DNA from 3 places in the Kistimonas ophiarachnellae genome. Region 3 is predicted to be linked to each of the others. Evidence: predicted binding sites of a transcription regulator. Region 3 holds the regulator's gene; each other region holds the start of a gene.
The links. Region 3 encodes LexA, which represses DNA repair genes until DNA is damaged. Its sites were predicted from a motif close to TACTGTNTANNTANACAGTA; they were not measured.
Positions count from the first base shown of each region.

Region 1: recN (DNA repair protein RecN) is a predicted target of LexA. The motif match lies at 861-880, and genes of this name have one in related genera.
Region 2: ruvC (crossover junction endodeoxyribonuclease RuvC) is a predicted target of LexA. The motif match lies at 1,100-1,119, and genes of this name have one in related genera.

Region 1 is NZ_BAAJPA010000010.1:50,540-52,774, forward strand. Features, by position in the region: gene recN (DNA repair protein RecN) at 1-838, opposite strand, end outside; gene grpE (nucleotide exchange factor GrpE) at 1,083-1,703, shown strand; gene dnaK (molecular chaperone DnaK) at 1,979-2,235, shown strand, end outside.
Region 2 is NZ_BAAJPA010000007.1:105,172-107,406, reverse strand. Features, by position in the region: gene AC27K1_RS10620 (hypothetical protein) at 1-787, opposite strand, end outside; gene ruvC (crossover junction endodeoxyribonuclease RuvC) at 1,157-1,684, shown strand; gene ruvA (Holliday junction branch migration protein RuvA) at 1,726-2,235, shown strand, end outside.
Region 3 is NZ_BAAJPA010000002.1:276,725-278,959, reverse strand. Features, by position in the region: gene AC27K1_RS03480 (hypothetical protein) at 1-212, shown strand, start outside; gene AC27K1_RS03475 (SulA-like leucine-rich domain-containing protein) at 190-702, opposite strand; gene lexA (transcriptional repressor LexA) at 777-1,382, opposite strand.

The DNA.
Region 1 (2,235 bases), on a different contig from region 3:
ATTCTTCAACCTGAATCTGCGCAGAGCAGATCAGTTCGATAGCGTCCTGTATGGGCTTGCTGTCCAGATTCAATTCAGCGAGCAGGTTCTGGCAGGCGCTGAGCTGGTGCACGATATTGCTGTTGTCATCTTCCACGCAGAGGGTCAGGACCTGATCGCAAGCCTGAATAGAGCTGGTGGCGTTGGCTAGTTGCTTCTGTTCTTGTTCCAGTTGTTCCAGTTCATCTTTGCCCAGGTTCAGTTGTTCCAGCTCTTCTACTTGATAGCTCAGAAGTTGAAGGCGGGCGCTTTGTTCTTCGCTGGCGTTTCTGAGTGTTTGAATCCGGGTATGGCAATGGTGCCATTGCCGCCAGATCTGGCTGACTGTTGTGGCCAGCTCGCTACTGCCTGCGTAACCATCCAGTAGTCGGCGATGAGTAGCCGGTTTCAGTAACGACTGGTGTTCATGCTGGCTATGGATATCCAGCAGCATTTCGCCGATTTGGCGCAAATCTGCCAGTGGGGAAGGGGTGCCATTGATGTAGCCACGGCTGCGTCCTTCACGGGTGATGGTGCGGCGCAGGATGCACTCTTCACCGGCATCCAGCTCGCGGGACTTCAGCCAGGCCTGCGCATCGGGGCACTGGGCAAGATCAAAGGTGGCGCGGATATCGGCACGTTCGCTGCCGGTGCGGACACTGTCAGGTTCTGCCCGGTCGCCAATGGCGAGTCCCAGGGCGTCAAGCATGATGGATTTGCCGGCGCCGGTTTCGCCGGTAATAACGGTCATGCCCTGGGCAAGGTCCAGGTCGAGCTGGTCAACGATGGCGTAGTTACTGATAGACAGATGAGTGAGCATCGCAGCGTGTCCGCAGGGTTATTCCTGAATATTTATACAGTATTTTTTGTGGGGCGCAAGCCGTGTACTCCATTTTTCCTGAGATTCGCTTTGTTAGTCTGAATAACGGGGTTGTTAGTGTTGGCCCGCAATTGTTTCTTCTTTTCAGCCTGTGCCTTGAATCGTCACAAAGTGCCCCCATATCGCGATGCATTACCAGATTTCACTGACACGTGCAGTCAACTAATTGAGTCGGAGATTCGAAATGGCGGAAGACGATATCAAAACTGAGCAAACCCCATCTGAAGCAGAGGAGCAGGTTCAGGCTCAGACCGCTGCAGACGATCAAAAGACTGGCCCGGTAGAAGGGGCTGAAGCCGTTGAAGAAGGCAAGGGCGAGGTTTCCCTGGGCGCACTGCAGGCTGAACTGGCCAAGGCACAGGAAGAGCTGGCCAAGGCGCAGGACCAGGTGCTGCGTATGCATGCTGATACCCAGAACGTGAAGCGTCGTGCGCAGCAGGATGTAGAAAATGCACACAAGTTTGGCCTGAAAAAGTTCGCAGAAGAACTTCTGCCGGTCGTTGATAGCCTGGAGCGTGGGCTGGAAAGCGCGGATGCCGCTGAAGGCAGTCACGAGGCGATGAAAGAAGGCATGGAGCTGACCTTGAAACTCTTCCTGGATACCCTGAAGAAATTCAGTGTTGAACAGGTTAATCCGGTCGGCGAACCCTTCAATCACGATCTGCATCAGGCCGTGAGCCAGGTTGAAAGCCCTGACCAGGAGCCGGGTTCCGTACTGAATGTGTTCCAGAAAGGCTACACCCTGAATGGCCGCCTGATTCGCCCCGCTATGGTGGTGGTCGCTAAGGCACCTGCGGCGGTTTAAACGACTGAAATGTCTGGGGATCTGTCTGTTTTATCGGTTGATCAAAGAGATTTGAAATTAAGCCTTGAAATGATGACAGACGGTTCCCATATAGCAAAGCAAGAGGCCAGTAACCGGGTGTAAGGTCAGTCTGACGCGTCCCGGGATGCGACGGTAAATTGATCGGTGAGACACGCTGAGACCGGGCTGGCATGGCAGCGTGCCATGGATTCACAGTATTTGTAATTAGATGATTCAGACCTTCGCGAAGGCGAAGTGATGAGAGAGGGTTTTCAATGAGCAATAACAGCAAAGGCAGAATAATCGGCATCGACCTGGGTACCACCAACTCCTGTGTGGCGGTGATGGACGGTGGTCAGGTCAAGGTTATCGAAAACGCTGAGGGCGCCCGTACCACGCCTTCTATCATCGCTTACACCAATGATGGCGAAACCCTGGTGGGTATGCCGGCCAAGCGTCAGGCAGTGACGAACCCGGATAACACCCTGTATGCGATCAAGCGTCTGATCGGTCGTCGTTTTGAAGACGCCGA
Region 2 (2,235 bases), on a different contig from region 3:
GTCCGATATAATAAATCAGAATGACGAAGTTTTTGATATCATTTTTTAGTGTTCCTCTAAAGCCTTCGCGCTCAATGATTGTTTTTATTCTGAATGGGTTGTTTTCGTCATCAAGCATTTTTTCAATTTTTTCTTTGTCTGTGTCGAAATCATCTGTAAGTTTTGTCACTAATGTTTTCCAGAGTGTTTTGGTGGTGGTGTCAATTGCTTCGCCAGAATGCTCTGGGGCAACAGTAGTATAAGGCGTGTCAGGATTTAATTCATATTCAGTATGTTGTGCGATTCTTTCTTTGTATTTCTGGATGTTTTCTTTCACCGTGTGAATAAAATTTTCATCCTCTGGACTGGGTGCCGGTTCAGAAACCCCGCTTATACTGGGTGTCTCTATGTCGGTAGCATTATTGCTGATGCGTACTCTGCCTTTCGGGTGGGAATTCGGTGATGCGTTTTCTGATTCTGAGGATTTTCTATTGGGTGGAGTGTTGTTTGTTAACATCGGTTGTGTCTCAACCGGTTTTGTATCGAATGACTGTAGTTTCTTAAAAGTGGCATAGTCTCTGGCAAAGTATCGGTCGTCACGCTGAATAGCATTTTCAAATCCTTCATTGGTATTGGTATTGCTTTTAAGTAATAACCGTTCGACATCGGCTGTTTTTACTTCGTAAATGCAAAAAAAACCGGCCACCATTGCGACAAATGCTGATAAAAATTTAAGTGGGCAGCATCTTTTACTGCTATGCCAGCTGTATGAAAAGGCACCTGTAGCTGATAATGGCATTTGACTCATTGATCTATTCCTGTCTGGAATGAAAGTAGCTGGCTTAAATGATTGGTGAATAGAATTTGCATTCTGCTTCAGTTAGATTGCAAATAAGGAAAAGAGTTCCATGGTTTGTTTGGTTTTTGGTGGCAAATGTTTTTTAAAAAGAGCTGTTTTTTTGGGGAGAGGGTATGGTTATGGAAACTTTTCTTTCAATAGCCTGCGATTCAATTCTCGACCGCCATGTCTTTTTTGAGCTGTAACGGCCTCTCCCGTTGATGTGCTTTCGTGAGCAGCTTTTGGTCGAGTGTCTCTGCCTGAGTTATCACTTCACAAAAAGGGTGTATAAAAGTACAGTATATTGAGTATGGTTAACGAGAGTATCCAGGTAGGGATATGGCAATTATTCTGGGAATTGATCCGGGTTCCCGCATTACCGGCTACGGTGTGATAAACCAGGTGGGTTCACGGATTGAGTACATTGACTCTGGTTGTATCCGAATCCAGCCGGGTGAGCTACCGGAAAGACTGCTGCAGGTATATGAAGGTATCTATCGCGTGATAGAAGTTCACCAGCCACAGGCGGTGGGCATTGAGCAGGTGTTTATGTCACGCAATGCCGACTCTGCCCTGAAACTGGGGCAAGCCAGGGGGGCGGCAATTGTTGCGGCGGTCAACCAGGGACTTCCTGTTGCAGAGTATTCTGCCCGCCAGGTGAAGCAGTCCGTTGTGGGTAAAGGCTCTGCAGATAAGGCGCAGGTCCAGCATATGGTGACGGCTTTGTTGAAGCTCAATAAAGTGCCCCAGGCCGATGCCGCTGATGCCCTGGCCGTAGCGTTGTGTCATGCGCACACCCAGCAAAGTCTGATTCGTATGGCGACCAGTAAAGGCTCCGTTCGCATGGGGAATGGTCGGCTACGTTAACCGATCGTCTGAATTGAAACATTGTACAGGTGGGATGTGACATGATTGGTCGTCTCAGGGGCGTTGTTGTAGAAAAGCGTCCGCCACAGTTATTGCTGGATGTGAATGGGGTCGGTTATGAGGTCGAAGCGCCCATGACGACTTTTTACCGACTGCCGGAAGAGGGGCAGGAAGCGACGTTGTATACGCACTTTGTCGTTCGTGAGGATGCGCAGTTGCTGTATGGCTTTGCTGACCGCAAGGAGCGACAGTTGTTTCGTACACTGATTCGTGTCAACGGTGTAGGGCCCAAGTTGGGGTTGGCGATTCTGTCGGGTATGGAATCCGATATGTTTGTGCGTTGTGTCCACGATGATGACAGTGCCACGCTGACGCGCCTGCCGGGTATCGGCAAGAAAACTGCTGAGCGACTGATCGTTGATATGCGTGACCGGCTGGATGACTGGGCGCCCGAATTGGGTGACGCTGGCGCAGCTTCACCGTCCCTGGTGGTATCAAATACGCCATCGGATCGTGTGGCGGTACAGGATGCTATCAGTGCCCTGGTGTCA
Region 3 (2,235 bases):
AAATTGTTGAGATTTCCGAGGGTGAGATTGTTTTAAGAACCCGCCATGATCACAACACGCTACTAACTCTGAAGTTTTCATCAGATGCGCTGGATTATCTTGATAACCGCTATCTAGATGTCGCCAAAGTGATGCTTAATGCCGGGATGCAGGCTGCCACCGGCGTCGATGAAGCAGAGGCTTCTCTGTTCATCGGGCGCAGGCTGCACTGAAAAAATCAGGCAATACGGGTTGCTTGTTAGTGGTTTTTCGGCCCCGAATCGCCAGGGCATCCGATTTTCCGAACGTAGCGGCTCGCTCCAGTTGATCAAGACCTTGTTCAGACAGGTCGTTTATCCAGGCAACAACCGTATGGCTATTGCCACTGCTTAATGCGCGGCAGGCGAGGTTTAGCGCTTGATCAGACGTGTCGGCTGTCAGCATGAGCAGTTTGTTGGTATTCAGATCGGCGTTTTTCAGCCAATGGCTGATTTCGCTGGTAAAGGCCGATGAGGCGATCAAGGTAAGCCAGCGGTCGTCATGGTTGCGGGTCAGCTGCGACAGGATCGGTGTGATCAGGCAGATGCTGAGGCTGCTGAAGGCCGGGGCAATCACTTCATTGACTCGGCCATAAGGGCGATCATCTTGATAGATCGCCTCGTTCATTCCGGATGGCTGGTGGAGTCCGAATTTGTGCGGATGAAGCGTTTGCGGTTGAATCATCGAATACATCATCAGTTTCTCCAAAAAGCCCTGGTTTACTTTGCTTAAGCTGTTTTATTGATCATCCATTAGCCTTAATGGCGAATAACCCCGACACTGAGTCCTTCTATGGTGAGGTGGTCGGTTTTCAAGTCGATTTCTATCGTGTTAAATTCTTCGTTTTCCGGGTGAAGCAAGACTTTGGCACCTTTTTTCTCAAACCGTTTCACTGTGACTTCCTCGTCAATACGGGCTACAACGATCTGGCCATTGTGCACATCGGATGTGCGATGGACTGCCAGCAGGTCACCATCCATGATGCCGATGTCTTTCATGCTCATTCCCTTAACGCGCAGGAGATAGTCGGCCTTTGGATGGAAAAATTCCGGGTTGACCTTGCAGTGATCTTCGATATGTTCCTGTGCAAGGATCGGCATACCGGCAGCAACTTGACCGATGATCGGTAAGCCTTCGGCTTCATGGGGGTTGTCATCGGGAATTCGAATGCCTCGAGATGCGCCGGAAATGATTTCAATCGCACCTTTGCGGGCCAGGGCCCGTAAGTGTTCTTCTGCAGCATTCGGTGAACGGAATCCCAACTCTTTGGCGATTTCGGCGCGCGTCGGGGGGAAGCCGGTGTTCTCAATATGGGATTTAATGAGAGCCAGAATTTCTGCCTGACGGGGAGTGAGCTTGATCATGCCGCTACCTATTCTGTCGTTATATACAGTAACTGTGATTATATACAGTTGTTTGGTGTCTGCAATAATAAATGTCGTTGGTATGTTGCAGTAATCAGAGTTGATCGGAGAAAAAAACAACGTCGGGTAGCGATGATTTGTTTATTTAAGTGTATACGAACATAAGGAATGAGATAGAACGAAAAAGGCGGGTATAGCTGCATAAGTGTGGGTATAAATGGGTGAAAGTTCAGTATTTACAAGGGGTTGCGAGTGTTTTTATATAAACTTAAAGTGTCGTGTATTCGCTTGCAAAATGAGACGAAAATTCCCAATTTTTCATAAAATTTGTCCGTTGTCTGGCCATACCCTGAAAAAACATAAAACCCCTTTTAAGCCCCTTTAACTCGCGAGTTACAGCCGATTCGATGTATAAAGATGTAACCAGTTGTCATTCCAATGAAAAGGAACGCTCTGTATAAAATGAGATAAACGTTCCCTTTCTGTAAAAAGCTAATAAAAACAAATAGATATGTGTTTTTTAAATAGGAACGTGTTCCTATTCAAAAGGGAACGCGCCTCTTTAGAAAGGGAACGTATGCAAGTCTGGAGATTGCAATCACACTTTGCAGAGAAAAGAACCGCTACCCATAAAATGAGATAAGCGGTTCTTTTCTCTATAAATACAACAAAAACAATGAGATAGCTTCGAAATAAAAAGAACGCGGTTCTTTTCGGAAAGGAACCGTAGAAGCTCAGAAAAGAACCAAATATTCCAAATATCTGCGTGTTTATGTGTTTTGTTTGGTTCTTTTCTGAAGAGCGGTCTGTAGTAATTCCAGAAAACGACCATTTTAAAGTAAGAAAATGCAGC